3 regions of the Priestia sp. 53B2 genome follow, and region 3 is predicted to be linked to each of the others. Evidence: predicted binding sites of a transcription regulator. Region 3 holds the regulator's gene; each other region holds the start of a gene.

Region 1 (10,834 bases), on a different contig from region 3:
TTGATTCGTCTGTCAACCTGAGCTGCACTAATTGCAAAACCGCCGCTTCCACACATACCGATAGCACCAATTTGATTTCTATCTACAAATGGACGTGTACCTACATAATCAACGGCTGCACTGAAATCCTCTACGAACAAATCCGGTGAGGAAAGGTGTCTAGGCTCTCCGCCGCTATATCCGTTGTACGATGGATCAAAGGTTAGGGCGACAAATCCACGCTCTGCCATGTTTTGAGCATAAATACCAGCACCTTGTTCTTTAACGCCACCATAAGGCGAACCGATAATAACGGCTGCATGCTTTTTTGAATCATCACAGTCTTTTGGTAAGTAAAGATCTGCTGCAATGTTAATTCCAAATCTGTTCGTGTATGAAACAGACTTTCTGATTACATTCTCGCTTAGTTCAAAAATATAGTTACCTGTCGATGCCATGGTTTACAACCCTCTTCCTTTATTTTTTAACTTCATCTAGAATGAACACCTTTGTTCATACCATCTGTCTATGAGATTGTTTATTCAGCTATTATCATATTTACCTATACGGGTTACGGTATATAATTTGTGTATATCAAGTCTACAATCTACTTGGGCTTAGAAAGTATGAATAACGGGTTTCATCCCAAAATAAATAGTATATTCAGTTGATAAAAGGTGACTAGTAATACTCTTTCAACTATAGTCCCATATACGTATTAATGAATCAAAAACACTTTTAAAATAATTTGCTGGTTAAGCCGAAGGGAACATTTTTCGTCTTTTATGCAACTTTTCTAGTCACTAAACAAAAAATACAATTGATGCTTTAACAACATCTGTCTATAATTTATAATACAAATATACGCAAAACAAGGGATAAAAATCGTTGATTTCATTGGATTTGTTGCTTAGACAACAAATGAATAAAAATTGTCGAATATCTTGATAAAGAAAGGGGATTCATAACATGGTGAAAGTAGATAGAAGAATAGCTAGAACCCAAGAAGCAATAAAAAAAGCTTTCCTTGAGTTAATGTCAGAAAAAAATTTCGATGGTATTACAATTCAAGACATTGCTGATCGAGCAAATATCAATCGGGCAACTGTTTATCTTCATTATTTAGATAAATTTGATCTGTTGGATAAGGTTATGGAAGAGCATATTACAAACATGAGTGATTTTTGTGAATCAGAAGCTGAAATGGATTGGATTGAATCGACTGTACACTGCATGGAATATCTTGAAAGCAATTATTTGTTTTTTTCAACGATGCTAGCAAGTGAAGGAGCTCGATATTTCCGTAGTCGGTTTGTTCAACACAATATCGAAGAGTTTAAAAAAGATGTTGATATAACAAAAGGAAAAAACTTAGGTCAAAACGAAGAGATAGTAGTTGAGTTTGTTGCCAATGCTTACGTTGGCGTAGTGGAGTGGTGGCTCAAAAATGAAATGCCATATTCACCGAGAGAAATGGCAGAAAAAGTAGGAGAGCTTTTAGAAAGAAATTTATAAGCCTAGGTTTGGTTGAACAAAAGCTTCAAAAGAGTAAAATTATCCACCTCCTATTCTTAATTATAGTATCTTTTTGTTTTAATATGGTAATAAAGGGTAATTGTTCTAATAATCACCTAAAAATAGGAGGAGATCAAATGAGAAAAGCGAAACAAGCTGTTGTAGCTTCTGCCGTAGGTTTAGCTGTGTTAGCGATGCCATTAGCTCTACCGAATTTAGGAGGTTCTGCAGGCTCCGCAGAAGCTGCAGAAGTGGGAGGAGACGTAACAGTTGATACCGTAGCCATAGGACAAGCGATTGCAGATGCGGCTAAAACAGCCGACAATCGAAGTGGGTTCGTCAAGGGAGCAATGGAAAAAGCGTTTTTTGAATCGGGTCAACAATATAATGTAATGGTCATGAATTTGAGTCAAAGTTATAATTCAGATCAATTACAAGGTGTTCAGTATTTTGATACCGTAGATTATGATGGTATTACGTATGGAGTCTGGATATTTGAAGAAGGAACATTTATTAATGAAGGTGATGGAGGTTATGATAACTGGGCCTTCAGAGGTTGGTTTGAACGCACAGGAGATGACGAGAAAACAGTCAATTTTCATAGACCTTAATTAAAAATAGAGATGAAGATAAAACGAGATCCCCATCAGGGAAAAAAGCCTTTACCGTCAAGGTAAAGGCTTTTTTCATTTAATAAGTTTTTGTTTTAATTAAATTAAAGGAGAAAAAGCTTATAAGTGAAATTCATTAATTTTAAGGAGTATCTTATGAAAAAAGCAGTTGGTATACTTCTTATTTTACTGTGTTGTATACACCAAAGGGTTGAGGCAGCTAATCAACCTTCATTAACTCCTATAGTACATCATGAAATCTACGTTTCTCCTACAGGAGATGACAAAAACCTAGGTACTAAAAGTAAACCTTTTAAAACACTAAGAAGGGCAAGTGAAGTAGCTCAACCTGGAACTACGGTTTATATCAGGGGCGGCATCTATTATGAGCAATTAATCATTAGTCGTTCAGGTACTAAACAAAAGCCTATTATTTTTAGGAACTATAAAAGCGAAAAGCCACTTATTAGTGGAGAGAAAATAAAGAGGCGTTCTACAGACGGAGGGCTAGTTAGCATAGAAAATAAGAGTTACATAACAATTCAAGGTTTGAATATAGGTCATTTTTCTACTTCTAAGAAACAAAACACACCATGTGGTATCTTAGTAGAGGGAAGTGGGAAAAACCTTCGAATCATTAATAATCATGTTTTCGATGTTAAGACTGCACATAAAAATGGAAACGCACATGGAATAGCTTTTTATGGATCCAAAGCGCCACGTCCATTACAAAACATTGAAATATCGGGAAACCTACTTGAAAACCTAACCTTAGGTTTTAGTGAAGCGCTGATTTTAAATGGGAATGTTAAAGATTTTATGGTCAATGCCAATACAATTCGAAACGTTGATAATATTGGGATTGACGTAATTGGCTTTGAAAAAGTAGCTCCTATCGAGAAATATGACCAAGCCCGTGAAGGACTTATTAGTGAAAACCATATTTACAACGTCAGCAGTTATTCAAACCCTGCTTATAAACATGCATACTCCGCTGGCGGAATCTACGTAGACGGAGGAAAAGATGTTACTATCGAGCATAACGTTTCAAGTCATAACGATATAGGAATAGAAATTGCAAGTGAACACTACGATAAACAAACTAGCAATGTTCAAGTCATAGGGAATATGATTTATAAGAATCGTTTTACGGGAATTTCAATCGGAGGCTATGATAAAAAACGTGGAGGGACGATAAATACTCTTATTAAACATAATATTTTATACGGAAATGATACGATGAACATGGATGGTGGTCAATTACTAATGCAATATCATGCAATTCATAACACTATCAACAATAATGTTATGGTTTCAGTAAAATCTAATTTGCTTCTAGCCAATCTTCATTACTCAAATAAATATAATCAACTTAGTAATAATGTATATCTAAATAAAAGTAGAGATACAACGAATCGATGGATATGGAAGGGGCAAGAAATAGAAAGTCCTACCATTATATCCCCTAAGCTTTTTAATAAAAGTTTCTTTTAAGAAGATATTCTTTATTGAGTTGTTTGCTGGGATTCTGGAATTCTGTTTGAGTCTGGAAAATTATTCACTGCACTATCTGCTGGTTATACTTTTTATTTCATTATAATATGGGCTTGGTAAGAGGGTAGCTGCTTTAGACCGCAAAGTATGGTTTCCCTCCTTTAGTCAATAGATTACACTAAAGTTAGTAATTACATTAAGATTAGTAGCAAAAACTAGCTAATCACTTCACAGGCCATTAGAGTGTTTTTGCTGCTAATACATAAATGTGAAAAGAGCGCATTTCCAGAAAAGCGCCGTTTTATTGAATAAGCATTTTCTTCAAATATTTTCATTTTAGTAATGTATATTTCAGTAAACCCCTTATATAAAACGTCACTTACTTGGTACCGAGTTGTTCCGCCAAACCGATTAGAAGTCCTTCGACTCCACGAATGTAGCAGAGTCGATACGAGTCCTCGTACTGAACCACTTCGCCAACGAGCTGAGCACCATACTTAGTGAGTCTGGATACCATTTCATCAATGTCTTCAACGGTAAACATGACGCGTAGATAACCGAGGGAGTTTACAGGAGCAGCTCGGTTATCTGATATAGGAGGTGGGGTGAGAAATCGCGAAAGTTCAAGTCGGCTGTGGCCATCGGGGGTAACCATCATAGCAATCTCTACACATTGAGAACCCAGCCCGGTTACGCGACCAGCCCATTCACCTTCAACAGTGGCTCGTCCTTCGGGGCTCAAGCCAATCTCCTCAAAGAAAGAAATTGCGTCATCAAGGGATTCTACAACGATACCGACATTGTCCATTCTTAGTAAGTTGTTTTTTGCCATAGTTTTATCTCCTTATGTGTGAAAATTTATTGATCATTCTCATAATTATTCTATTAAAAAGTTACAAATTCCTTCCAAACGCGCTAATGGAGTAAAAGGAACTCAAATTGTAGGACGAGTCTCACTGTCTAGAGAGATAGTAGATTTCTTTCAGATGAAGTTACCGGCAGTTGCAACAACTGTAATTCGATTTTTAGGTGCTATTACCATGTTATTTGGGATCTTAAGTTTATTGGCAATGATTCTAATACTGGTAATAAACCATTGGTTCGGTCGACGTTCTTACCGTCTAAATCATGTACTTAATAATCGTATTGAAGAAGAGGCAGGTACTTATTCCATCGGTTGGGATTTTAATGCTCAATATGAAGATAAAGGGTAATTGAGCGAAAGTGTGAAGGCGTTCCTCGAGTATCTGTTTATTCAAATGGATTGCAAGAAGATTTATTCTGTTTCTCTATATGAGTTGCGCTTATTTAGGTGCAACACGATAGTCTTGCATAAAAACACCCCAATCATTAGAGTTTTTTATCTAACAATTGGGGTGCAGTGTAAGCTGTGGGAAAGGTGTTTTACACTTTTATTAGTTTTCGTTTTCTCTATCGTTATCAATACCATTATTGTTGTTAATATTATCACTATATTTGAAATCAATAATTCTTTTTCTAATTTCTTCTCTAATTTCAGGGTTTTCTTTTAAGAAAATCTTAGCGTTTTCTCGTCCCTGTCCTAACCGCTCCTCATTGTATGAAAACCAAGATCCAGACTTTTGAACAATATCTACTTCAGAACCGATATCTAAGATTTCTCCTTCTTTTGAGATACCTTCTCCATACATAATATCTACTTCAGCAATGCGGAAAGGAGGTGCCATTTTATTTTTGACTACTTTAATTCTTGTTTTATTACCAACTATGTCATTTCCTAGTTTAAGTTGTTCAGCACGGCGAACCTCAAGACGAACGGAAGAATAGAATTTTAGTGCTCTTCCACCTGGCGTTGTTTCCGGATTTCCAAACATAACGCCTACTTTCTCCCTGATTTGGTTGATGAAGATGGCAATGGTTTTGGACTTATTGATTGCTCCAGATAGTTTACGAAGAGCTTGAGACATCAAACGAGCTTGTAGACCTACGTGAGAATCTCCCATTTCTCCTTCAATTTCTTTTTGTGGAACTAATGCTGCTACTGAGTCAACAACAATAATATCTACAGCACCACTTCTAACTAATGCTTCAGCAATTTCAAGTGCCTGTTCACCAGTATCTGGTTGAGATAACAGCAGCTCATCAATATCTACACCTAGTTTTCTTGCATAAACTGGATCCAGTGCGTGTTCAGCATCAATAAAGGCAGCTCGACCTCCATTTTTTTGTACTTCTGCAATTGCGTGTAAGGAAACGGTTGTTTTACCTGAACTTTCAGGCCCGTAAACTTCCATAATTCTTCCTTTGGGATAACCATTAATTCCAAGAGCTATATCTAAAGCTAATGAGCCGGAGCTAGATGCCTCAACTTTTGTATGTGTGCCTTCTCCCATCTTAATAATTGATCCTGTGCCGAATTGTTTTTCAATTTGTTTTAGAGCCATATCTAGTGCTGCTTTTTTATCATTCATAATTTGAAACCTCCGATTGTTATTACGTTTACAATAAACGCCAAGGTATTTCGATAAAGAATAAGAGTTGGCTCAAATGTTTTTGCTCCGTGCGAGAAAGTTTTGTGTTTAACTGTCTTAGTTTGTTCTGTTATTCCTTTATTCATCTCTAAACCCTTAATATCGAACAAATGTTCTTGTTATGTAATCATACAATAAACGCATCTAATTGTAAAGACGAAAGTTCTTCTACAAACTAGCTAGAAGAATATCTTATATTCATAAAAAGTAAGTTTATGCTTTTACATAAGTTAAATTAAATAAGAACCATTTTTAAATTTGTATGTATATGAATCTACCAATCTGATTAGACTAATAACGTATTCCTCATATTCCTAGTTACTATAAAACAGTTTTAAAGTAGATTATGCTAAATTCTTATTAGATAAACCAGGATTAAATTTCACCTCAAATGTACGTGAGGAAGTAAAAGGTAATCAAGTAAACCATTTCGGCTTCCAAGTAGAAACTCTTGAAGAAATCAATTCTCATATATCACGATTAGAAAATGAGGGATTCTTTGCTCGTGAAGAGATGAATACAACTTGCTGCTACGCTGTACAAGATAAATTTTGAATAACAGATCCTGACGGAAACGAATGAGAATTCTTCTATACAAAATCAAATAGCGAGGTTGATAAGACTGAGGATAACGTTGGACCAACTGAAAAATCACCTGCAAATAATTCTTGCTGTTAATTCTCCATCTTAAAATACAGCTCTTATTAGTAAGAATTATAAATGCGATTCTTGAGCAAACTACCCAAGACTCCGTGAGGCATCACACCAAATTTCCTATTCTAAACATGGGAAACCTACTGTACAGGAGCAGTAGGTTTTTCTATTTTTCGACTATATATGATATGCAATCTTAGTTAACATAAAGCTTGTACTTGAAAGTTATGAGCACAAAAAAATAACCATATTTTCAAATAAATAGGTATGATATATAATAAGCCTTTACTCAAAATATTTTGAAGGGAAATGTAATATGATAATTTCTAAGTCACGCAAAAAACATAAAGTGAAGCACCTAGAACCTGCAAGTATCTTGTTCGTAGGTTTTTTAGGATTAATATTGCTGGGAACCGGCTTATTAATGATCCCTGCTGCTACAAGTGATAGACATCATTTAAGCTTTATTGATGCTCTTTTTGAAGCCACTTCTGCTGTATGTGTAACAGGCCTAGCTGTGGTAGATACCGGAACTACATTTACTTTATTTGGACAGCTCATTCTGCTTGTGCTCATCCAAGTTGGTGGATGGGGATTCATGACTATTGGTATACTCATGTTTATTGTACTAGGTAAAAAAATTGGATTACAACAAAGGTTAATACTTAAAGAATCTCTAAATGCTTTTTCGCTGCAAGGCGTTATTGCATTAGTCCAACGTGTTGTGCTAATTACATTGGCTGTGGAAGGTATTGGAGCGCTTATCCTAGCTATTCGTTGGTCACAAGAAATGAGCTGGGGAAGAGCAATCTATTATGGGATATTCCATTCTATATCGGCTTTTAACAATGCCGGATTTGGTTTGGAACCAGACAATTTAAGTAAATGGGTAGGAGATCCAACCGTAAATATTATGATTACGTTACTTTTCATAATAGGTGGAACTGGATTTTTTGTCATTGCAGATATTTTTCGGAAACGAAATATAAGGAAGTTTTCTCTTCACACTAAAATTGTATTAGTTTCAACTATCCTACTAAATGTCGTGAGCACACTAATTATTTTTGCTTTAGAATATAATAACCCTCATACTTTAGGCCAATTGAGCATGGGCGATAAATGGTGGGCAGCTTACTTTCAAGGAGTAGTTCCCCGTACTGCTGGTTTTAATACCTTGGATATTGGGGCACTAACATTACCTTCGAAAGTGTATATGATGGGGCTTATGTTTATTGGAGCAGCCCCAGGATCAACAGGCGGTGGAATTAAAATAACGACGTTTGTCTTAATATTATTTGCTTTATGGTCAGTATTGACAAATAAAGAAGAGATTAATGTTTTTCGACGCCGAATTCCTAAATCGCTTGTTTATAGAGCTTTTTCTATTGCTACTTCTGGAATTATTTTTGTTTCTATTATTTTCTTTCTACTTACAATCACAGAAGAAGGTGTAGATATGTCTACTCTTTTGTTTGAAACGTTCTCTGCTTCCGGAACAGTTGGATTAAGTGCTAACTTTACAGGCGACTTAAGTCCTATCGGACGAGTTCTCATTACGATTATGATGTTCATTGGCAGAGTGGGGCCTCTTACTATTGGTTTTGTGCTTGCAATTCGCTCAAATAAGCAATCTAAAATTCGGTATGCAGAAGAAAAGATTCTTATTGGCTAAGAAATCTACTTTAAATATATACTTTGGTCAACATGTTCATAATTGTCGGAAGGCTTAAAAAAGCAGCCCCATTCTTTAGGGCTGCTTTTAATTAACTATATTATCCCATCTATATTCATGAAAACGTAGGGGATTGCCTTTCTTGTGCAAAAAAAGACGCCTATTATGGCACCTATATCCAATGAAATAGTTTGGAAAAAGGGAAAGATGTTAACTCTAAGAATTAACATGATCTTATTTGGTTTTTACCCTACTTAAAAGGTTCTTAATATGTCTTATCTCCGTTAAAGATAGAATTCTTTACAATAACATAATCAACATTACGAATTGCTTCTAGTTTATTTCCTCCCGCATAAGAAATAGAAGACTGAAGATCTTGCTCCATTTCTATAAGAGTATTTTTCATAGACCCTTTGTGTTTTACCAACATCTTTTTACCTTCTACATTTTTCTTTTCACCTTTTTGGAATTCAGAGGCAGAACCAAAGTATTCTTTATATAGAATTCCGTCTTTCTCAACTGATTCACCTGGAGACTCTTCATGTCCAGCAAATAGTGATCCAATCATTATCATGGACGCACCAAATCTGATTGATTTCGCAATATCACCATGAGTACGAATACCACCGTCTGCAATGATAGGCTTGCTTGCTGCCTTTGCACACCAACGCAAAGCTGCTAATTGCCAACCACCCGTTCCAAATCCAGTTTTAATCTTTGTAATACATACTTTCCCTGGTCCAATTCCTACTTTTGTTGCATCAGCACCAGCACGCTCTAGATCTCTTACTGCTTCTGGAGTTCCCACATTTCCTGCAATAACAAAGCTATGAGGCAAGTATTTTTTTATATGCTGAATCATCTGTATAACGGCATCTGAATGACCATGTGCGATATCAATCGTAATGTATTCAGGTGAAAGTTCTTCTTCTGCTAGTTGTTGGATAAATTTATATTCCTCTTCTTTAACTCCTACACTAATAGAAGCAAATAACCCACGTTCTTTCATATCTTTAACAAAAGACATTCGCTTCTCTGGCTGAAAACGATGCATTACATAAAAATAGCCGTTTTCTGCTAAGTAAATTGACAGTTTTTCATCTATAATTGTTTGCATATTGGCGGGCACGACAGGTAGCTTAAATTTACGCTCCCCAAACGTTATAGTCGTATCACACTCAGTCCTGCTGTTCACTACTGATTTCGCAGGAATTAGCTGGATATCTTCGTAATCAAACACATTTTCCATTAAATACACCTCTAAAAACGAATAATTAATAATTAAAAACTAACAAAAGTTCGTGCTATGATAATATAGTTTATTTCTATAAGTATGTCAAAAATTTAGCCTATTTATGCTACATAATCAGTTCAAATCTGCACCTAAGCTCAATTATTTAAGCTTAGTTCTCATGTTAGAATATAGGATATCAACGACCAATTAAACCAAAGGATAATGAACATTTATAAGATGTATACTCTATACAATTGTAGTTAAAATAATGGTTTTTCTAGGAGCCTAACACCTAAAAAAACATTTCTATTTCATTGTGTTGCTTCTCACTTGTTCTAAAATGTTTAATGTTTTTGCCTGCTATTTAAAAAAATCACTCTACTGAGTGATTTTCTTTGTTTAAGGCTAAACTTTTACTAAGAATGAGTGTTATAAAACAAGAATCTATAGGTGAAAAAGAAAACACGGCTACTAATGAAACAACTAACAATGACTCCAATGCTACGCTTCCTACTACTCTTTCCATTATTGCGTTAGTATTAGGCATTGTTTCATTAATTTTAAGTTTAAGAAGAAAGAAGCAGAGCTAATTATTAAAAAAAGATATAAAAATAAAAGTAAGCTAATTCGTCTGAAGATTAGAGTTAACTTTTGTTTTTTATTAAAAGTTCGATTATACAGCAATCTAAAAACGCAGGTTAACAAATGTTAACCTGCGTTTTCTATTCTTATTTATTGATTATTACGATATACATAAGGGTCATCTGGTTTTTCTTCACGTTTTACTTTTGTTACTTTTACAATAGGAATTGTCTTTTTAAATGGTTGATAATACATCGTACTTACTTCACCCGTTACCGTTACCCAATCATCATTTTTAAATGATACATCATCCGGAAATTGAACTAACATACCAAACACACCTGAATCAGCTATACAATGAATGATACCAAAACGAAATAAAAAGTACTGATTGTCTTTTAATTCTTTCGTGTGGTACATAAATCCCTTAAACTTAATTTGTTTTCCGGTAAACTCACCAGGATATCGATAAATGGTTTCCATTGCATTTAAAAACTCTTCATCTTCTAAATTAATGGTTTTTCCTTTTGAAAACTTTTTTAAATCCTTATGAATCATTTTATCGTATGCATCTTCTCCATAA
Region 2 (10,834 bases), on a different contig from region 3:
TTTATGAAGAAGCATAAAGAAGCCATTATAAAGATATTTCAACTAGACGATTAGTTCTTTTCTTTGGATGTCATATTGAGGTTAACTATGAGAAGGAATGGAAGAGATATAAGCGTGAATTAACCTTTGTAGATCAAGTAATCTGGACCATCAAAGATTTATTTTGGAAATGAAACATGTTGATTTAAAGTAAATAGCGATTAATGGAATCTCACCATAAAATATACATAGATAGAACTGAATTAGATAAAAAGAGAGTAAACCATCTTTGTTATTTGTTTGCTCTGGGAGAAAGTATTGATCATAGATAGGGGGGGTTCTGAGGTAAAAGTATTAAAATGTTGAAAAAGCACCCCTGAATGGGTGCTGTGAATTAAAGAAGTTAATCGTTCTGGTCTTTTAGGAACTTGCTTTCTAGCTCTAATTGCTTCATTCGTCGTTGTAATCCTAAATTCTCTAAGTCTTGTTCTAACTCAGAAGATAAATCAGTTTGTTCTTTAGTATTCCCCATTTGTTCTCTAGTAGTTGCCAACCTCTTTTGTTCTTTTGAGTTCATATTAACAGCTCCTTTCTCGTGACTTTCTAGATTCGACATAGCAGATGGAATATCCTGTAAAAAGCCATTTGCCTAGAAATGCAATAGCAGTACAAGACAAAAAACATCCGTTTACATAGGATGTTTTTATTTTACTTTTATTTCGTTTTCATCTTTATAGCCTGCTCCTGGCGAGCTTCAATTTTTTCTTCAATCTTTTCCATGACCTTTTTATCTTCTAGTATTTTATGTGTGTTTTCATTGACTAGGTTTTGAAAAGAGGGTTTTAACTTTCTCATAATGGCACTTCTTTCTCACTGTTTAGTTTAGTCCGTAGACAAGTATGATTATAACGGTTAAATGGAATAAAGCAATTATTTGCTATCAACATCCCTATGTGTTACACTACATTTAACTTGTTTTTGTTCGGTATAAGATTGAGAGAAGAAAAAACCTTAAACAGAAGTTTTTATCTTGAAATAGTATGATTGGGCAAGAGAGGTAATACATTTGTGGAGTATTCCACAGCAGGAGGCAACAATTATGACACAAGGTACAGTAAAATGGTTTAATGCAGACAAAGGTTTCGGTTTCATTGAAATCGAAGGCGGAGACGATGTATTCGTTCATTTCAGTGCTATTCAAGGTGAAGGTTTCAAATCATTAGAAGAAGGTCAAAAAGTTACTTTTGATATCGAGCAAGGTCAACGTGGAGCACAAGCTGCTAACGTTCACAAAGCATAATCAAAAGTGATAAAAAAAAGGACTCCTTATGAAGGAGTCTTTTTTTATGGTCTTATAATTAGAAAAAACATGATGTATCTACTATTAGTTCAATAGAAAACCCAGGCTTTAAAAAAAGCCTGGGTTTTAGACAAGACGATCGATACAAGGTATAACTAGTTATAACATACAATAGAAATAGAAAGCAAATGCAAATAAATTAACTATATTTTCAATTAAATTAAATAATATAGTAGTAATTTTTAATTTATGCGATAGCATTGGTACAAATTATCTTCGATGGGGATTAAGGGGAATTTTATTAATAAGCCGTTCTCCAGTTCTCATGTGATTTCCACACAAAGGGCATTTTTGGTGATTGTCGTAAGAGAAATCTTTTCTCATCCAGCCCTTACAATCTTCTACTGTACATTCCCAAACCTCTGTTTGTTCTTGAGCTAAAGGTTCTTGATTTCTTTTGCCGTAATAATACATACTAACATCACTACTCCTCATATTATATTATAGCTTATAAAGGAGTAATAATCATTTATACGAATTGGTGTTTTTTACCACTCTGTTTCCATTGAATAATGCACGGAATTTTTGATATGAGAATTTCTAAACACTTGCTAATAATGTTCATATCTTCTTCTTTTGCTTTTTACTTGTAACACTTACTGTAGTAGTACACCCTTAAACTAAGCCTCCAACGTAATGAAGGGTAGTTTAGAAATTAGTTTAATCGTGGAATCATTTCGCTTATCACCGGTAATCAAGTGGTTATTTATAGGGACTTTCCAGAAGTTTCGCGCCTTTTTGGAGACTTTTATTTCGAGTTATCATAAATAACAAAACTTAATTTTACCTCAAATTAAAATATATTGTCAATGGAAAATTTGTAATATTTTCAAAAAATGTTATAATAGTTTTACAATTGTTTTTCAATCGTATTCCGAATTCAGCTGTGTTTTTTCAGATAGAATTATGGATACATTTTTTCAATACCCTTTTTTAAACTGAAAAAAAACTCAAACAGTTGTGTGAGCTTTAAAGGTAAGTTAGTTGAATAAAATTATTAATTTACTATCTAATAGTAACCGTGTTTTTATTCTACAAGGAGGCCTAGAATAATGAATCTAATCAATAAGAAAGTTACACACAAGCTTTTTGGGATAGGTAGTATAGTTAAATATAATGATTCTAGTATTGAAATACATTTCGCATCGGAAAATAAAAAGTTTGTTTTCCCCGATGTATTTGGAAAGTATCTAAAACTGCACGATAAAAGTGTTGCTAATTCACTCGAAAAAATTATAGAAAAAAAGGAAATGGAACACAAGGAGGAAGAACGGAAGAAGGAAGAGGAAAAAAAACTACAGCGAAAAAACCAAGAACTTCGTTGGGGACTTGAAAAACTTATGAAAAATCATAAACTTCATTCCGAATCACAAATGGTTTTTTGGTGTGACACAGAAGAACAGATTAGTTCTTTTTTAGAGTGGAAGGTTTTTTCAGGCGTAATAAAAAGTGGTAATAACAAGGGGAAGCCAACCAAACCCACTCGTTTGCACCAAAATAGTGCTGTCTTGTTAACAGCAATAGATTCCAATATGCCTGAAAAAGACAGACGTGTCTTAGGCGTCTATATGGTGAATGAAGATTTTATCGGTAAGCTTTGTGAAGATGGATATATTCCTGCTCATTCAAAATACAGACTCCAACTTACAGAACAGGAATCGGATCAGATGCTTTTCTGGGAATATTATGTAAATGAAAGGTCATCCCAAAAAATGACGTGGAATACAGGTAAATACCGTTATTTTGATAATTTATGGATGGCTCAAATTTTGCTTGATATAGTTGAGTTGAAAAATGACCCAAAGGAAAGAGAGCTGGCACAACAATTTTTTGAACATTTTTGTAAAATGAATCTGATAACAGCTGAGGAGTTACCAAAGCCTAATGGCGCATTAATGCGTATGTAAATGTTAGCCCAAAGATAATAAGAATGACTAGGGACTGACACATTTTTCCCACCGATTATTAATGGCGAACATTCCTTGGCTCTGTTCTGTTCGCTAATAAAAAGGCAAGAGCAGAACAGAGGAGAGGTAGAAAAGAGACAGTAGGTCATAAAAAAATCTATAGAAAATAATCCTTTACTATTTTAGGACTATATACTTTACTATTAGTAACCTTTATTGGAATAATTATCGGGGAAAGGTTACTTACTTTTTGAGCACATATACCAGAATGAGGAAAATATATACGGATTGATGTAAGCTTTTCTCAGCTCTATTATAAGAATAATACGATAATCTTATTATTTTTAATAGAAGAGAAGATGAGGGATATAGGCGTGAAAATATTTAGTAATGGAAAAACAGTAACTATAAGAGTATCGAATGAATTAGTAACAATCTTAAAAAGTCATTATGTAGAAAACATGAAAAGATAATGTAGAAAACATGAAAAGATACTCTTATACGGTTACTAAATATCCAAGTACTTTTTCCTTTGAAGAAGAATTAATGAAATAAGAAGAATAAGTAGATAATGAGGAGATACACCTATGCTTAAATTTAAAGTTATTTTCGAATTTATAAATGGCAGGACAAAGGAATTAAAATTCGAAGCCACATCAAAGAAAGAAGTCATTAGTCATATAACAAAATATGAAAGATTCATTTCGAATGAAAAAGAGCTAGTGCACATCAATTTAAATAATGTGGTACAATTTATGGTTACAGAAGAAAAATAATAATAAAAACTAGGCATCTATTAATTGAGGCGCTTTTTATTTTAATAGATAGACTGATTTAAGAAATAAGCAGTACTATAGGATTTAGAGCCTCTTGATTCCATGAGGTGTCATTAGTGGCAGGCACTTACGAAAAAAAGGTGCTTTTTTTAATGTATTTTTGTAAGTCTTTTATTTGACCTACTGAACTGACTACCATTGACATAGCTTCTTCTCACCCCATTGAAATCTTTCAGTCTCTAGGAAATTTAGTAGGTTCATAATAAAAAGATAGAGCCAACAAAAAATATAATGAACAATATACGAGAGAATGAAAGCGCCTTCTACAAAACATATCAAAAAAATACAAAAAATATAGACATTAATGAGTTAATCTGTCCGAAAAAGTATACCTTTTAGTAGTAAGATGAACTACTTATTACTTATAGATTTAGCATAAAGATTGGTTTTTTCACCATACTTATAATAAGGATAAATTGAATCTGTTAAGTAGCCTGAAGGTGGTGAGTTTTTATGAAAAATAGAGATAAAAGACGAAAAAAGAAACGTGACTTTTTAAGGGATTATTTGAAAAATAAGTTAGGAAATTGGAAGCCTGGACTTGGCAAAGAACCTACCTCTAACTCTAAGACGATGACTCATGAAAATAGAAAACTTGATTAGATAATATGTAGAGATGCTAACATATCATAGCTTCTACAACCTTGTCACTTAATAAGGTTAAATAAAAAGAAGAAGAATTCTTGTTTTGACGGGAATATTCATACAGAAATTTGCTCTGTAGCGCAGTGAAGTCGATCTAAGCTGGATAATGAGTCATTCATTGTAAAATCCTTACCTATATAATATGAAAAAACATGTATATGGATTTTTAATTTAGTTTAAACTAATAAGGTATTCCCCGATCACCTGAACTTTAACAAGCCTTTGCTCCCGTTGAGCAAAGGCTACTTTTTTGACGAGTTTCATCTATTGAATATACCATTTTGAAAAGACTTTTGTGTAAGTAAAATCAATCGCTCTAAAAGATCCATCCTTTTAGAGCGATTGATTTTTTATGACTCTTTAGAGAGGCAATCATGAGTATGATCTCTATTAGCAGCAACCATAAACCTTGATTTTCCTTTTTGGCATTCATGAGCGATTTCGATATGGCCACAATAAGGACAAGTGAGGTATCCTCTGGAATGCATATGGTTAGGGCTAATTGTTTCCTCAGGTTTAAAAACGTCCATTCTTATTCCATAATGAGTACAAGCAACTTTTTTTATGCTTATTATAGGATTTCTTCCTACTTCTTGTTGTGTATTGATTCAATTTTAGTATATAAGATGGATATGGATAACTTAACCTTTTTCGGTTAACCTGACCAGAATACTCAGAAAATTTAATAACAAAGGAATTGTTGAGTAAAAGATTTAAAAATAAATTATACTTGTATACATTAAAAAACGAACCATATCAAAACGAACATCGAAATAAAAATAATAAATATTAGGTAATTTAAACATAATTTATTAAATAAATTATTAACGATTTTTACTTTTAAATATAGATAATATTTATTTTCATTTTATTTATAAAAGTAAATGATAAAACACTTTGTTTAAAAATAGTTTTATTATTTACGTATCTTGTAGAAAAACAATATATTTGTCGTCACTAAGTGTAAATGATAAAACTTTTATTTTTATGAGTTAGTTTATCTATTTACTTCTCTGTATAAAAGAAGTTTATTTTGTATTTTTGATTATAATTATCTTATTAAAAATATCTTAAAGTTAAATAACTATAAATTTTCTTTTAATTTATCGTGAATAAAAAAATTTCTCGAAATAGGAGTAAAAGATAGATTAGTATATAATAAAAAATAGTGATTGTAATTTACTTCCATTATAATTAACTGTTAAAACCTACATTCTGAGAAGTTAATTTTCAGATTTACGTCAATAAATAAAATAGTTGCATTTTCCCTTCTGGGTTTATAGGTATGAAATGAAAATTAGAATAGCAAGGGATTGTAAATACGGAGGTTAAATATTATTCGATGTCCCACTTTATCTATCAATCTCGTATAAAAGATGTTAAAAAGGGTAATAATGTTTGAAAAAGAGAAAAGATAAAGGGGTTGATTTTTAATGGAAAATAACATTATTAAAGGAATGGATCGAGTTGATCCAAATTTACGTGATGAAATATTGGCTGAATTATTTCTGAATCAAATGATGAACAACTTCAAAAGAAGTAAGATCCTCGAGAAAATTGATCACTCCTTAAAGAGTAAAGATAAAGAAGCTTTTTTACGTTTAACAGAGGAACTTAAATCTGTATCTTAATAAAAAACACTATACTATAGAAGAAATTCATCAAAAAGAAGCCTCGTTATATAAAGACTAAGGCTTCTTTTTATTTTACATTTATATATATCTTTTTATATTGAATTAAAATCGTAATGAGAGAACCTATTGGTTCCAGTACAAGAACGTCCGGAATTTTCGTGTCAAAAATCAATTACTAATTATTTAACACCTGGATAGATACTATCGTCCTTACGGAAAAACTCATGATAGGCCCGAAAGGGAGCTGACTTCTCGTTGGTCTCTCGTAGGAACATAAGGTTGTGGCTATCTTCTGACGAAAGAAACGTACTGTTATGTATACCTCCATTTGGAGCGTCGGCGTATGTTTTACTTACCAATATGGTGGTGATGAAGATACAACATCAAATGGTTTTGCAATGGGAGGCTTGAGCCGTACGAGTTGAAATGCTCACCTAAGGTTCTTAGGGGAGTTAGAGGCAGTGATGCCCCTCGCTTACCCAACATAATTAAGAACAAATACTCTAGACAGTCTAAAAAAGAAACAGAAAAATTTCCCTCTGAGTCTGAAGTAAATTCAAATGAGTTCCTTTTTGACGAGTTTCCTTTCTATATGATTGAAATTCTTATTTAGTCAAGCCTATAGCTACATAATCAATTAGTTTATCCATTACTTTTGGAAAAAGGTCGGTGCCAATTTCCTCTTTGTGTAATCGTAGCATCATGATGGCCTGGATGACTCCCACAATTACTTCTGGATTCTCTTGAGGTAAGACACCACGCTCCATCAAAATTTGGATTGCATCGATACCTCTTTGAGTTTGCCATTTGTTAAATTTCATCATCTGTTGTGGAAGCTTTCTTGTGAGTCTTTCGTGTTCATCGTTTTGAAAAACACGCTGAAGAAAGGGATTGTCTTCAACAAATTTAAAAGATGTATGAAAAAAGGAAGTTAGTAACTCGTTAGGGGGAAGGTTTTCACGAAAGAGTTCATTGAGTACAGTTTCTCTTACTTCTTCTTCGTTTTTTAAGATTTCAAAATAGAGCTCTTCCTTAGATTGAAAAAATTTATAGAAAGAACCTTTTGCAATTCCACATGCTTGTATAATATCATCAATACTTGTTTTAGCTAGCCCATATTGGATGAATAGTTCTCTCCCTTTTTCCATAAGGGATTGGTGAATATGTTCTTTTTCTTGTTCTGTAAATTTAGGCATAGAAAAACTCCTTTTGGGATTTTTGTGACTTTTTATGGACATTTAGTCATATACTGTTTATACTTATCTTAACCGTTATGTAAATAAAAGTAAACATTCTTAAATAATCATAATATTTTTTTGGATTTTATATGACTATATATACTGTTTTGGTCATATAATTAAAAATAATTCTTTATAAGAGGGTGAAAAAATGTTAGAAAAAGTTTTTGATTCAGGAAAGATTCGTTTAAATTATATTGAAACAAATCCTAATTCGTCTGAAATATCTCTTTTGCTACTTCATGGCGGGACTGCTAGGTGGCAAACTTTTAGTACTATTCTGCCTAATTTAGAAAAGCTAACCCATGTATATGCAGTAGATTTAAGAGGACATGGTAAATCTGGTAGAGGAGATAAAAATTACAGATTAAAAGATTATGTGGAAGATATCTTTCTTTTTCTTAAAAAACATGTTAACAAACCGACACTTATATTTGGTCATTCACTTGGTGGAATGATTAGTCTTATGATGGCAGTTAGCCACCCTACACTTGTTACAGGGGTAATTATTGGTGATTCCCCCTTGTCTATGACAGTTTTGAAAGAAGGGTCCATGGAGTTAATGAAATGGAGAGATATATTACACTCCAATCAAATAGCATTGACAAATCCTAAAGCATTAATTAAAAATACTTCTAAACTCTCACATACAAGGACTCACTTGGTTGATGAAATGATAACAAACTTAACATACATGGATCCAGATGTATTAACAGCTATGATAGATCGGTTTGAGGAAACATACGCTGGCTATCAAGTAGATAAGTTACTTCGTAGAATTCGATGTCCCGTGTTGCTCTTACAAGGCAATCCTGAATTAGGGGGGGTAGTAAGGGATAAAGATGTGCAAAAAGCATTAGAGATTTCCCTTAATTTACAACATAAAAAGATAAAGAATGCAGGTCATACTCTGCATTTAGAAAATAAAGAAGAAGTATTAGCCGTAATTGAACCTTTTATAAAAGCTTTCAAGTAAAACAAGATAAAAGGTAATCTGACTAAATAATAATGGAGAAATGAGAATGAAAATTACAGAAAACATATACCAATTTGAAAATTTATATAATTTCCGTGACATTGGAGGCTTTAAAACCAAAGATGGTTGCCACGTGAAGACCGGTATCCTATTCCGTTCAGATGAACTGTCTCGATTGTCTCAAAAAGATGTAGAAAATTTTTATCAAATAAATATAAAGTCAATTTGTGATTTAAGGACGCTTCAGGAACAACAATCAAAAGTCAGTCGTATCCAAACTGGAAAGGAAATTCAACTACTAAACGTATCAATTCATGATAAGAGCAGAGAGTTTACACATCTTGAATTCTTTAAGTTTCTAGTTAGTAAATCCAATACCATTGATTTTGAAAAAATAATGAAAGAAATGTATGACCATATGGCATTTGGTTGTTATAAGGAAATCAATGAAGTTATCACGTTTCTTTCAAATCAAAAAAATTTACCTGCTCTCATTCACTGTACCGGAGGGAAGGATCGTACTGGGTTTATATCAGCCCTTATCCAATTACTTGTGGGGGTGCCATATGAAACAGTGATAAATGAATACCTTTTATCTAATCAATTAATTGCGAAACGTATGAAAAAGGTAGAAACGTTTATTCGATGGATGAGTTTGTTCCAAATGTCTTCAGAGCGTATAAAACCAATCTTAGAAGTTAGACGTGATTACTTAGAAGATGTTTATAATAAGATTATAGAGCAATACGGTGACATTGAAAATTACTTTCATCTGGCTTGTAAAGTTCCCCAAATCAATTTAGAGAAGCTTAAGCAATTATTGATTGAATAATGGAATCAACTTTATCTTATGAATATAGAACGTACGGAGGCGTTATGATGGATATGAGTAATTACCGGATTAGTGAAGAAGAAATAAAGAAAATATTAAATGTATATTTTGAGAGGGATGCCTAAAACAGATACCAAAAAAAGAGAAAAAAAGAATGATTACCTTAGTATATATCTAAAAAAATTAAAAAAATGTAAATATAATACTCAAAAGGAAGTTAATGGTGTATTAAAAGGTATATTTGATGACTTTGTAATGATAAGAAGATACTTAATAGATTACAAGCTATTGAATAGAAATAAAGAAGGCACAAGATATTGGGTAGTAGACCCCTAAATAAAAAATGTATCCATACAAAGGTAACTATAGATACGTAACAAATAACCAAAAATCACTATGCTAAAACCTGTTTAACTTGAAATAAAGTAAGATAGCATGTTAATCAACGGTTCTCATGTTCCTTTTAAATCAATGAGAAAATCCTTTATTGAGGAGCTTTCTAGATAAAATAATTATTTAATAATAAGTAACATGTGAACTAATTATATAGATGAAATACTATTAAAAAACTTAAAAATGGGGTGAATCGTTTGATTCTTAAGAAAAATGCAACGTCCACATTATGTTTTTTCGGATTGCTTTTTGTGTTAATTTCAAATTACTTGTTATATCATTCCTTTTTTCAAATCAATTCATCATCTCCTAATTTAAATGGAGTGGTAGTAGGTTCTATTTTAAATTTAGGTCTCGTTGTTCCTTTATTATTTTTAGGCTGGCAACGTAAGTTCAGCTTGAAGTATTTTATTATGTTAATGCCAGCAGGTCTCATTCTCGCACGTTTTATCATCCCAATAGAATATTTGTCCTCTTTTGGGGCAGTTATATATGCTTGGTTGTTAAAGTAGAGGACATATTATTTGTACTTGAAACTTTATTTGATTGACAATATGTTAATTAGGATTGTAGGAAGTATACACCTTTAGAAAAAGAAAAAATAATGAAATCCCCATATACAAGTTGTTTTTATTAATGTGAACAGAGGGGGGATTTAGTATGAAGAGTCAAAAATATATTGATTTGAGTCATAATACCATTCAAGATGGCATTATAACTTTTAAAGGGCTTCCTGCCCCAATCATTTGTGATGATTTAAGTCGGGAAGAATCTCGAAAACATTACGAAGAAGGTATAGAATTTCAAATTGGAAAAATAGAAATGGTGTCTAATAAAGGAACTTATATTGATGTTCCTTTTCATAGGTATGTTAATGGAAAAGATCTATCGGAAACATCAATTGATAAGATGGCTGGTCTAGAAGGAATCATTGTTCATATTGATGAAAACAAAAAAGAGATTGATGAGGATGTCTTTTATGACCTTGCTATGGAAGGAAAAGCTGTTCTTATTCAACACAGGTTGGGACCAAT
Region 3 (10,834 bases):
TTCTCCTGTCATGACTGGATTTTTTTCTTTTTCATCCATCAAGTCAAATACCCGAGAGGCTGATACCATCGCTTGCTGATACATAGAAAGACGCTGCATCATTTCATTAACAGGTTCAAAAAAACGATCCAAGTAGTTGATAAACGCGTAAAGAACACCAATTTTAACAGGGCTGTCAGCTACAGAAATACCAAAATAACTGAGCACAAGAATAACGGCTAAAATGTAAAGAATTTCGACTGCCGGCCTCAGCAGCAAACCATCTAACTTAATATTGCGCATACCCGCCTTGTAATGCTCATCATTAATTTCTTCAAATTCCGAGCGCAGCCGCTTTTCTTGACGAAATAACTGAATAATAGACATGCCTTGCAAAGACTCATGAAGCTTGGCATTTAATTGACTTAGCTTTTCTCGGAGCTGTCCGTAGTAAATAGCGCTGTAATGCTGATAAAGCTTCATAAGTCCCCAAATGAACGGGAGAAGAACTAAACAATAAAAAGCCAGCTTCACATCTAGCATAAACATGGCTATAAAAATACCGATCAAAAATACCCCATTTTGAATAAAAACCGCAATGACTTCCACAAACATTTCTTTCATGGCTTCCGTGTCATTTGTAATTCGAGATACCAGGCTTCCCGTTGGTGTGTTGTCAAAAAAGCGAAGAGCCAGGCGATGAACATGAGAAAAAACGTCAATTCGAATCTGCTGAATAATTTGAAGCGCAATTTTTTGAAACTGCAGAAGCTGAAAGTATTGAACGACAATTTTTAAAAGCTGTAAAAGCAAATAACTGCTTGCAAGCCACACAAGAGGCTGAAGAGGCAAGTACTTAGGAGTTAAATAATCGTCAATAAAAATTTTAATCAAAATGGGCCCTAATAAATCTGCAGCCGTAGCAATTAATAATAGTGTGAACGCTAAAAAAAATGATTTTTTATGCGGAATTGTATAGCGAAATAGACGTTTATGTACCGAAGAATGCTCAATTTTCATTTTTCGTCTCTCCTTCTTCTACCGCACGTTCAAGCTGCTGTCTATCGTACATATCCTGGTACCAGCCGCTCACGCTAAGCAGTTCTTCATGAGTTCCTCGCTGAATAATTTTCCCTTTATCAAGTACAAGAATCATGTCTGCATGAGTAACCGAGCTCAGCCGATGCGCTGTAATAATCGTTGTTCGATTTTGACGTTTCTGCTTCAGCGCTTGTAAAATACCCGCTTCCGTTTTTCCATCTACCGCTGATAGCGAGTCGTCTAAAATTAAAAGCTCAGGATCTAATAAAAGAGCTCTTGCAATCGAGATACGCTGTTTTTGTCCACCCGATAACGAAACGCCTTTTTCACCTACTATTGTTTGATAGCCATCTGTAAAATCGAGGATGTCTCTATGTACATTGGCAACTTTAGCCGCTTCTTTAATTTCTTGATTGCTTGCTTCTCTTTTTCCAAACGCGATATTATCAGCAACTGTTGTTGAAAACAAAAAGTGATCTTGAGGAACATATCCAATGCTTTTGTACAATGAATCAAAAGCATAGTCTTTAATGTCTTTTCCTCCCCATAAAACAGCTCCGTCACTTACATCAAATTCACGAAGCAGCAGCTTTAAAAGCGTGGTTTTACCAGCACCCGTCTTTCCGACAATACCTAACGTTTGACCGCGAGAAAGTGTAAAATAAATTTCGTTTAACGTATATTCGTCTTCTTTAACATACGAAAACCTATGAATAACAGCTTCAATATTTCCTGTTGGCATTTCAGCACTAGGATGCGCTGCTTCTTCAATCGAATTTTCTTCTTTTAATAAAGAAAATACCCTGTCATATGATGCTCTTCCTCGTTCTACAATGTTAAATAGCCAGCCAAACGCGAGCATCGGCCAAATAAGAAGGCCCAAATAAGTTGTAAAGGTAACAAGCTGCCCCAGTGTTAACTCTTCACTAATAACCATCTTGCTGCCAAAAATAAGAGCAAGTAAAAAAGAAAGTGCTACAATAATCGAAATGGTCGGATCAAACAATGCATCTACTCGGGCTACTTTCATGTTCTTTTGGACAACATCTGCAGACTTAATGCGAAATTCTTCGACATCAGCTGCTTCTTCCCCAAACGTCTTAATGACTTTAATTCCGCTAATGCTTTCTTGAACCTTATCATTTAAAGTAGAAAATGCTGCTTGTGCGTGATGAAACCGCGCATGAAGCAATGTACCGTAGTAACTTGTTAAAACGGCCATAAGCGGCATAGGAATAAGGCAAATAAGCGTTAACTTCCAGCTGATTGTAAGGGCCATTGTGCATAGAACAAGCCCTCCTGTGACAATGGAATCCACGAGTGTCAAAACGCCCGAACCTGCAGTTTGTTGAATAGCTTGAATATCGTTTGTTGCATGAGCCATCAAATCCCCAATTCGCCGCCGTTGATAAAAGGCCTGATTCATCTTGGTAAAATGAGTGTAGAGGGTATTTCTCAGCTGCTTGGCTAGTTTAACAGATGAACCAAATATCATAATACGCCATATGTACCTTGTGAAATAAGCCACAACAGCAGCTCCTAGCAAAATGCCAACCATCTGCATTAAGCGCTTTCTATTCAGCGTCTCTTCTTTAATGCCATCTACCGTTAAACCAATAATTTTAGGAGGAAGAAGTTCTAATGCTGCCACAATAATGAGCAGCGCTACCCCCGTTATGTAAGACTTTTTTTCCTGTTTGAAAAACCACCATAACTCTCGAAAAATTTTCATCGTATCCCCCTAGCCCCACAACCATTTTCTTATATCTATCATAAAACAAAAGACACCCTTCTGAATAGAGAGTGTCTGTCCAATTAACCATTATTTAATTTGGCCGTTCATTGCTTTCATCATTTGGTTAATTTTTTTCTGCGATGGTTTCATGCCCATTTGCATCATCATCATTTTTAACATTTGTTCATTAATTGGTGGATTTTTCTTCAGATAGCTCATCATATATTTACGAGCAATGAAAAATCCTAGCGCTATCCCAACAATTAATGCTAGAACACCAACTAGAATATACATTCCCATGGTATTACTTCCTCCTTCGTGTTGTCTAACTTACAGTGTACTAGACCATACGCTATTATACAATATTTCCGTTCCAATTTCCTTAAATAATTACACAAATTTTCTTGTTTTCACAGGCCTCAGCCAGCCGTATTCATCCGTTCCATAATTCACTGCTAAAAAACAAGGATCTAGCTTGCGTAATACTTCAAAAAAAGCTGTCTCAGCATCAACATTGCCATCTCCTTCAATTGTTATACAGCGATTCGTTAATTTTATAGATGCTCGACTTTTTTTATGAGGATATTCCAGCACAAACGTCTCTTGATGAGTAAAAAAATGAGGATAATGAGAAAACGCCTGAAGCAATTCTCGTTGAATAAATGAAATGGGCAGTTGGCGAGTAATGTAATGAACTTGTTTTTGTAAGTGCGTTTCATTCAAGTGACGTTTCATTCTATATTCAATCAGCAGCTGATAAATGAGCTTTTCTCTTCGAAAATAGGATGATGCAACTTCTTCCTCCATTAAATATACTTCATACGTTCTCACGATTCATCCTCCCTTTCGGCTCGTTCTTTTTTGTACCATTATACCGAATGGTGTACGCAATGCTTGTCTATCGATGAAAAAATTCCTTTGTTTTTTTGTCGAAAAAAAGAGCAGACTCCTGTGGTCTGCTCTTTCTTATGAAAAAGAATTATGCATTAAGCAAGCTTTTCACTTTTGCTACTACATTTTCAACTGTAAAACCAAATTCTTTCATGATTGTTTCACCAGGAGCAGATGCACCGAAGTGATTAATACCAAGAACTTGTCCTTCGTCTCCAACATAGCGTTCCCAGCCAAGTGTAGAAGCCATTTCAATACCTAAACGTTTTTTCACTGATTTAGGGATAACACTTTCTTTGTACTCAGCAGATTGCTCTTCGAAACGATCCCATGCAGGCATACTTACTACAGATACGTCAATGCCTTCTGCAGCTAATGCTTTTTGTGCTTCTACTGCTAGGCTTACTTCAGAGCCTGTTGCAAGTATTAATGCATCCGCTTGGTCTTTACCAGCTTTAGATACAACGTACGCACCTTTAGACACGCCTTCGTATGCATTTTCTTTTGTACCTTCAAGCGTTGGCAAGTTTTGACGAGTCAATACAAGCGCCGTTGGGCGGTCAGTTGACTCTAATGCTAAGCGCCATGCAGCAGCTGTTTCATTTGCATCTGCAGGACGAACCACTGAAAGACCTGGCATTGCACGAAGTGATGGCAATTGTTCAATTGGCTCATGTGTTGGGCCGTCTTCTCCAACTGCGATACTGTCATGTGTAAATACATATGTTACAGGAAGCTTCATTAAAGCTGCTAAGCGAATTGCTGGGCGAAGATAATCAGAGAATACAAAGAATGTTCCTCCGAATACTTTTACACCGCCGTGTAGAGCCATACCGTTTAATGCAGCTCCCATTGCAAATTCACGTACACCGAACCAGATATTACGTCCGCTGTAATCAGCTGCAGTGAAGTCTTCTGAACCTTTAATCATTGTTTTATTTGAGCCAGCTAAGTCAGCTGAACCGCCGAAGAATTGAGGTACAGCTTGTGCTACTGCGTTTAATACTTCTCCAGAAGAAGCACGGCTAGCTAGGCTTGAACCCGTTTCGTATGCTGGAAGCTTTTCTTCCCAGCCTTCCGGTAACTTTCCTTCTACTGCTAGTTCAAATTGACGACCTAGTTCAGGATATTTTTCTTTATACTGTGCAAATACATCGTTCCATTCGTTTTCTTTCTTTTGGCCATCTTCAGCAATTGTAGCTTTGAAGTGAGCATACACTTCTTCTGGCACATAGAAATCTTCTTCAAATGTCCATGCATAAGCTTCTTTTGTTAATTTTGTTTCATCGGAACCTAATGGAGAACCGTGCACTCCAGAAGTACCCGCGTGGTTTGGAGAACCAAATCCGATTGTTGTTTTTACTTCAATTAGCGTTGGGCGTGTTAAATCGCCTTTTGCTTCTTCAATTGCGTTTGCAATCGCTGTCAAGTCATTGCCGTCTTCAACGCGGATTACTTGCCATCCGTAAGCTTTGAAACGATCTTCTACGTTCTCAGAGAACGAGCGATCTAAATCTCCGTCTAACGAAATATCATTTGAATCGTATAAAACAACTAAACGTCCTAATTTTAAGTGTGCCGCTAATGAAGCTGCTTCAGCAGATACACCTTCCATTAAGTCTCCGTCACCACAAATACCATACGTAAAGTGGTCTACAATTTCTAAACCTTCTTTGTTGTATGTTTCAGCTAAATGACGTTCTGCCATTGCTTTACCAACAGCCATTGCAATACCTTGTCCTAGTGGACCAGTTGTTGCATCAACACCTGCTGTATGACCGAACTCCGGATGACCTGGTGTTTTACTTCCCCATTGACGGAAGTTTTTAAGGTCTTCAATTGATAAGTCATATCCAGCTAAATGAAGCAAGCTGTATAATAGTGCCGATCCGTGTCCTGCTGATAATACAAAGCGGTCACGGTTGAACCAGTTTGGATTCTTTGGATTGATGTTCATAAATTTTGTCCACAATGTATATGCCATTGGAGCAGCTCCCATTGGCATACCTGGGTGACCTGAATTTGCTTTTTCAATCGCATCGATTGATAAAGTACGAATTGTTGCAATCGAAAGATCTTCAATACGTTGTGTCATACTCTTCATTCCTTTCAAAACTATGTACATATGTTATCATACTAATGATTTGCTTATTTGTACAATACTTGAACCAAAAAAAATTCCACTTTTACAGTTTTTGTGTGCCTTATTAAAAATATACAAAAAACTAGAGGGAACACTCCCTCTAGTTTTACTAGAACGTCTTAGTGAAGACGCTTCTTTTTACTCTCTTTTAACTTCTTAGGCGTAACATCTTTACCTTCTTCGTCCACAACTTTAATCGTATGAAGGTGATTTGTCATAGATTGTCGGAAAACTTTTAAATATTCCTGACGTAGCTCTTGCTGTTCTTTCGCTTCAGATTCTGTCAGCCCTTCAGCCTTTGCCTTTTTTGAAAGAGCATTAATACGAGCAAGTTTATCTTTTGATAGCATATAAAACCTATCTCCTTATAATCAATAATTAAAATTACCGAACCGCTCCGGCAACATGTAGTCATCTTACTAAATCTCTTTCGTTTTATCAAGAGATTGAGCATTCTCTTGATAGCGACGATGTACCGTCGCTTTTGAAATATTATAACCAAAACCTTTTAGCGTAACTGAAATTTCAGCAAAGGTTAAGCCGTTATGGCGAAGGCGTACAATTTCTTCAATCGGCGCTTCTTTTTTTTCTCTTCCCGAGTTAACTCCTTGATTTTTTAAATTTTGCTGCGGACGATAACCGTTTTCGACGGCTCTTTTCATTCCTCTTTTAATTTTAGCATTATGTAATTTTCGCTGATGCTCTTCCACTAAGCTAATAATATCTAACACCATCGAATCAGATTCTGAAAGCTGAAGCTGACCTTGATGACTAATCGTATAGATCGTAGCATTTTCTTTATGAAAAGCATGAAGCAGCGCAATTCGGGCATTTCCTCTGCCTAATCGTGTTTCATCTTGAATGAGCAGCACAGATATTTTTTCTTCTTTCATTGTATGAAGAACATCCAAAATACCCTCTCTGTCTACGTCATATCCGCTTGCTTTTTCCATTACGACTTTTCTTACGTCTAGATGGTGAAGATTAGCAAGCTTTTTTAATTCTTCTTGCTGGCGCTGTAAAGATGTTTCTTGGGTTTTTTTATCCGTACTGACACGGCAATAAATAATGGCGTCCACTTTTATCACGACCTTTTCGGCTTCTAACAATATTCAGGAACGGCCGTTACACACTACTGTTCAATTGCCACTTGATTATGTAACTCTTTTTTTAAAACAGGAATATATAATTTATCTCCAGGAGATAAGGACTGTGCAGTGTCTGAGTTTAAATCATTGACGTCTTCAACCCATTTGACAAATTCGTTGGTGGTCAAATGATGGTGATTATGATACTTGTTGGACAATTCCCAAAGCGTATCTCCTTTTGTAATAGTAACCGTTGAATATTTGTCTAAATCTACTTTATCCGCTCCTAAAACCAGCGTCAATACATATGTAAGTGCAGCGATAACTGCAAAAAAAATAGCGTAATGTTTCATAGAATGTAAGAATTGTTGCATATTATGATCCCCCTATCAGAATATATGTTCTTATTTTAGTGAGAACATTTGTTTCTGTCAATGGAATTCTTCGAACTTATGTTTGTATATTGACACATCACGTGGTATAATTCACCTAAAGAATAGCTAAAATCGAGGTGAAAAATATGAAGCTATCAAAACGTCAACAAGACATACTAGATTTTATTAAGCACGAAGTAAAATTAAAAGGTTATCCGCCTTCTGTTCGTGAGATTGGGGAAGCGGTAGGATTAGCCTCTAGCTCCACTGTACACGGGCATTTAGCTCGTTTAGAAAGCAAAGGGTTAATTCGCAGAGATCCAACAAAACCAAGAGCAATCGAAGTTCTTCAACTAGACGAAGTAAACATTCCTAAAAGCAATGTCATTAATGTTCCTGTTATCGGTAAAGTAACAGCGGGTCTTCCTATAACAGCCGTTGAAAATGTGGAAGAATATTTCCCTCTTCCAGATAAATTCGTTTCTCCAGATGATCATGTATTTATGCTTGAAATTATGGGAGAAAGTATGATTGAAGCAGGTATTCTAGATGGGGATATGGTAATCGTACGTCAGCAGCAAACAGCTAATAATGGAGATATTGTGGTCGCTATGACCGAAGACAACGAAGCAACGGTAAAACGTTTCTTTAAAGAAGAAAATTTCGTTCGTTTACAGCCTGAAAATTCAACGATGGCGCCTATTATTCTTCGCCACGTAACGATTTTAGGAAAAGTAACTGGTGTATATCGCACGATTCACTAATCAGACACTGTATGTAAAACCAACTAATCATGATGTTAGTTGGTTTTTTTACGTTTGTTTTCTAAAAAAATTGGCATATTATAAATGATACGTTGAATCATTGCAGGCAGGTAGAACTGTTTTTATAAAGCTTGTTTTACCTTTTACTTTCTATCTGCATTTCCTCGACTCTTAAAAGGAAATACAACCCACCATAAGAAGGATGTAGTTTATGACCAATACACCAAGGAAAACAGAACCATTTCAAGCCATTGTACCTACTAAAGCAATGAACATGTTTCTTTTTCCTTTTTCCTTTGATCGAAAAAATAAAGAGCAGCTTGTTCATGCACTGAAAGCAAATTTGTTCGAGTTTTTTTCCATTCAAAATAAACATTTAGAAAAAGAGTACTACGGAGAACAATATTACGTATCTCATGATAGCCTGGATCAATATTTTCTTCCTTACATTGAATGCATTCTATTCCCTGACTCATGCGAAAAAGAAGGGTTGCTTCGATTTTCAAAAAAAATAGACCATACCATTACGTTACACACTTCCTCCACCACCGTGTCTAGCAACGTGCTGTCTGTGGATGTTTTTTTATGTCCTTTTGAAATTGGCGTCATGACCATTCGCACTGAGATAAGCCATAATCATTACACCTATGATGATACTTTAGAGTTCATGAATCATTTTCGTGTATTAGAACCGAAGCTTGCTGAAGAGCATGGATCCACCATTACCTATGAACATCATCGCTATAGCAAAGTGCAAGATTATATTTTTTCGCAGCTCGCGCCATTTTTGAACGAACACATCAAGAAAGAAGCCACACGTGAACAGCACGTTGGGAGCCTTCCTTATTTTATCGATGAACGGATGTTTGTGTTAAGTTATGTAACGGTAAATCAAGAGCAAGAGATTAATTCCACAACTTTATTTCGTACTGGACAGCTAAATAGCTATACGCCTGACGGGAAAGCGTTTATTTCTGCACACAATCATGAGTATATTAAAACGTATAATACTAAACACGTGTATCCCAGATGGGCTCCTGAAACCTATTATGTCATAACAGACCATGTGTTTTCGTGTATTTCTAAATCGACAGACTCTAAAACGGATCAGCTTTTGATGAATCATCTATTTGGCCAGCATTACTATAATTTATTTTTACATTTTTTCTATAAAATCGTGTTGCTAAAACTATCTTATGAATATTCTCAGCTCACGTTTCATAAAAATTCAGAGGGCATTGAACGACTAATCCGCTCTATTACCGTGTTTTCAGGTAAATATTTGTTTTTAGAAATTAGCTCTCGCACAGAAGGTCAAGAGTTTTCTAAGCTCTTTAAAAAAATCTTCCATATCAATTCTCTTTATCAAGAAGTCAAAGAAACCCTTGGTACTTTGTACCAAAATCAAGAGAAAATCGCAGCCAAGCGTCACAATTACTTATTATTAATTTTAACGATTTACACGGTTCTTTCAGGTATTTACGGAATGAATTTAGTTATTAGCAAACTAGAGGGAAACATCAATTGGGATAGTATGAAGCAGTTTTCTATCTTTGAATATATCGCTTTAATAGTAGCTCTATCAGGAATTCTGATCAGCATTAGTCTCGGAGTGAGTTCCCTATGGAATTTATTAAAAGATCGATTTAAAACATAAAAGCCGTTCGTATCAGAGAATACACCATTGAAAAAAGAAGAGGTCGAGACATAACTACACCCCTCCAATCTACAGACGAACAAATGGGATACATGAAACCTACGTTCACCATACCAATGAAAAAATCCGAACGAGTTGGATTCTCCATCAAGAATCTCGATTCATCGTTCGGATCTTCTTCAACTAAAATAATTTTGTCCTAACCTCTTCTTTTTATTCTTTTTGAAGCTGTAAATCACTTGGCGCCCAGTCTGGAATTCCATCATCTTCATCAAATTCAATAATAATATCCGTTATTCCTTTTTCCTGCAAAATACGATTTTCCAGACGATCTTTAATATCATCAGCTTCTGCCACTGTTAAAGAAGGATCAATTTCTACTTTTAATTCAACGTGAAGCTCTTCTCCTTCTTTCATCACCATTAATGTTTGAATATCATGCACTTGTACATCTTGCATGACAATCGCGCCAATTTTTATTTCCATTTCTTTATCTGCTTCACCAAGCGCTCCAGCAGCATTATCTAAAAATACTCGTCCTACTACAAAAAACATCATAAGCCCAATTAAAATAGAAGCAATTCCTTCAGCTTGGTGAAAAGGTGTAAACCGTGAAATAAAAACGGCTATTAATGCCAATACGCCTCCTCCAGTAGCTACCAGATCTTCCATAAAGACCAGCTTGGTTGCTGGCTTTGCTTTCTTTAAATGAACAAAGCTTTGCGTAAAAACATTGACCTCTGCGGTATTCATTCCGACATCGTGCAAAATTTCTTTCATTGCCTTAAATAGGACAAACATCTCAAGTAACACCGAGATGCCAAGTACTGCAATATTTAAAATAAAGCCTGAAGACTTCGTCGGATGAAGAATATGGTGATATCCTTCTTTAATCGTTTCAAACGCCATAATCCCTACTACAAGAACCGCTCCTAATAGAACGAGATTAACCAATCGGCCGAAACCGTTTGGAAATCGTTTGGTCGGGGCTTTTTTACTTAATGCCGAACCTATAAAGACAAAAAACTGATTAGCTGCATCTCCTAAGCTGTGCATCGTTTCAGCAAACATTGCTACATTCCCTGTTAAAGCGAAGGCAATTCCTTTAATGATAGAGATAATGGTATTAACTACAGCGGCCATCATGGCCGATTTATTTCCC

The links. The regulator LexA, encoded in region 3, represses DNA repair genes until DNA is damaged. The targets are predictions, from matches to a motif close to CGAACATATGTTCG.
Region 1: the regulator LexA is predicted to act here: its motif matches at 6,213-6,226, upstream of recA (recombinase RecA).
Region 2: the regulator LexA is predicted to act here: its motif matches at 2,291-2,304, upstream of ACN6NE_RS20330 (malate synthase).

The regions. Positions count from the first base shown of each region.
Region 1 is NZ_JBLZXA010000023.1:31,219-42,052, forward strand. It holds gene ACN6NE_RS19950 (alpha/beta hydrolase) at 1-437, opposite strand, end outside; gene ACN6NE_RS19955 (TetR/AcrR family transcriptional regulator) at 949-1,494, shown strand; gene ACN6NE_RS19960 (stress protein) at 1,632-2,105, shown strand; gene ACN6NE_RS19965 (DUF1565 domain-containing protein) at 2,262-3,599, shown strand; gene ACN6NE_RS19970 (VOC family protein) at 3,979-4,431, opposite strand; gene ACN6NE_RS19975 (ABC transporter six-transmembrane domain-containing protein) at 4,499-4,813, shown strand; gene recA (recombinase RecA) at 5,015-6,049, opposite strand; partial or broken gene ACN6NE_RS19985 (VOC family protein) at 6,446-6,787, shown strand; gene ACN6NE_RS19990 (TrkH family potassium uptake protein) at 7,080-8,435, shown strand; gene guaC (GMP reductase) at 8,701-9,684, opposite strand; gene ACN6NE_RS20000 (hypothetical protein) at 10,065-10,259, shown strand; gene ACN6NE_RS20005 (TIGR03943 family putative permease subunit) at 10,402-10,834, opposite strand, start outside.
Region 2 is NZ_JBLZXA010000025.1:7,598-18,431, forward strand. It holds gene ACN6NE_RS20310 (hypothetical protein) at 383-556, opposite strand; gene ACN6NE_RS20315 (FbpB family small basic protein) at 694-834, opposite strand; gene ACN6NE_RS20320 (cold-shock protein) at 1,079-1,279, shown strand; gene ACN6NE_RS20325 (cold-shock protein) at 1,550-1,753, opposite strand; gene ACN6NE_RS20330 (malate synthase) at 2,392-3,246, shown strand; partial or broken gene ACN6NE_RS20335 (hypothetical protein) at 3,606-3,801, shown strand; gene ACN6NE_RS20340 (hypothetical protein) at 3,834-4,022, shown strand; gene ACN6NE_RS20345 (hypothetical protein) at 4,536-4,685, shown strand; gene ACN6NE_RS20350 (IDEAL domain-containing protein) at 6,161-6,358, shown strand; gene ACN6NE_RS20355 (TetR/AcrR family transcriptional regulator) at 6,967-7,557, opposite strand; gene ACN6NE_RS20360 (alpha/beta fold hydrolase) at 7,751-8,575, shown strand; gene ACN6NE_RS20365 (tyrosine-protein phosphatase) at 8,622-9,407, shown strand; gene ACN6NE_RS20370 (DUF2087 domain-containing protein) at 9,525-9,743, shown strand; gene ACN6NE_RS20375 (cyclase family protein) at 10,461-10,834, shown strand, end outside; gene ACN6NE_RS20380 (cyclase family protein) at 10,780-10,834, shown strand, end outside.
Region 3 is NZ_JBLZXA010000008.1:310,011-320,844, forward strand. It holds gene ACN6NE_RS04990 (ABC transporter ATP-binding protein) at 1-999, opposite strand, end outside; gene ACN6NE_RS04995 (ABC transporter transmembrane domain-containing protein) at 989-2,752, opposite strand; gene ACN6NE_RS05000 (YneF family protein) at 2,843-3,055, opposite strand; gene sirA (sporulation inhibitor of replication protein SirA) at 3,146-3,586, opposite strand; gene tkt (transketolase) at 3,735-5,741, opposite strand; gene ACN6NE_RS05015 (DUF896 domain-containing protein) at 5,909-6,139, opposite strand; gene ACN6NE_RS05020 (YneB family resolvase-like protein) at 6,209-6,868, opposite strand; gene yneA (cell division suppressor protein YneA) at 6,922-7,251, opposite strand; gene lexA (transcriptional repressor LexA) at 7,398-8,015, shown strand; gene ACN6NE_RS05035 (hypothetical protein) at 8,227-9,672, shown strand; gene ACN6NE_RS05040 (cation diffusion facilitator family transporter) at 9,886-10,834, opposite strand, start outside.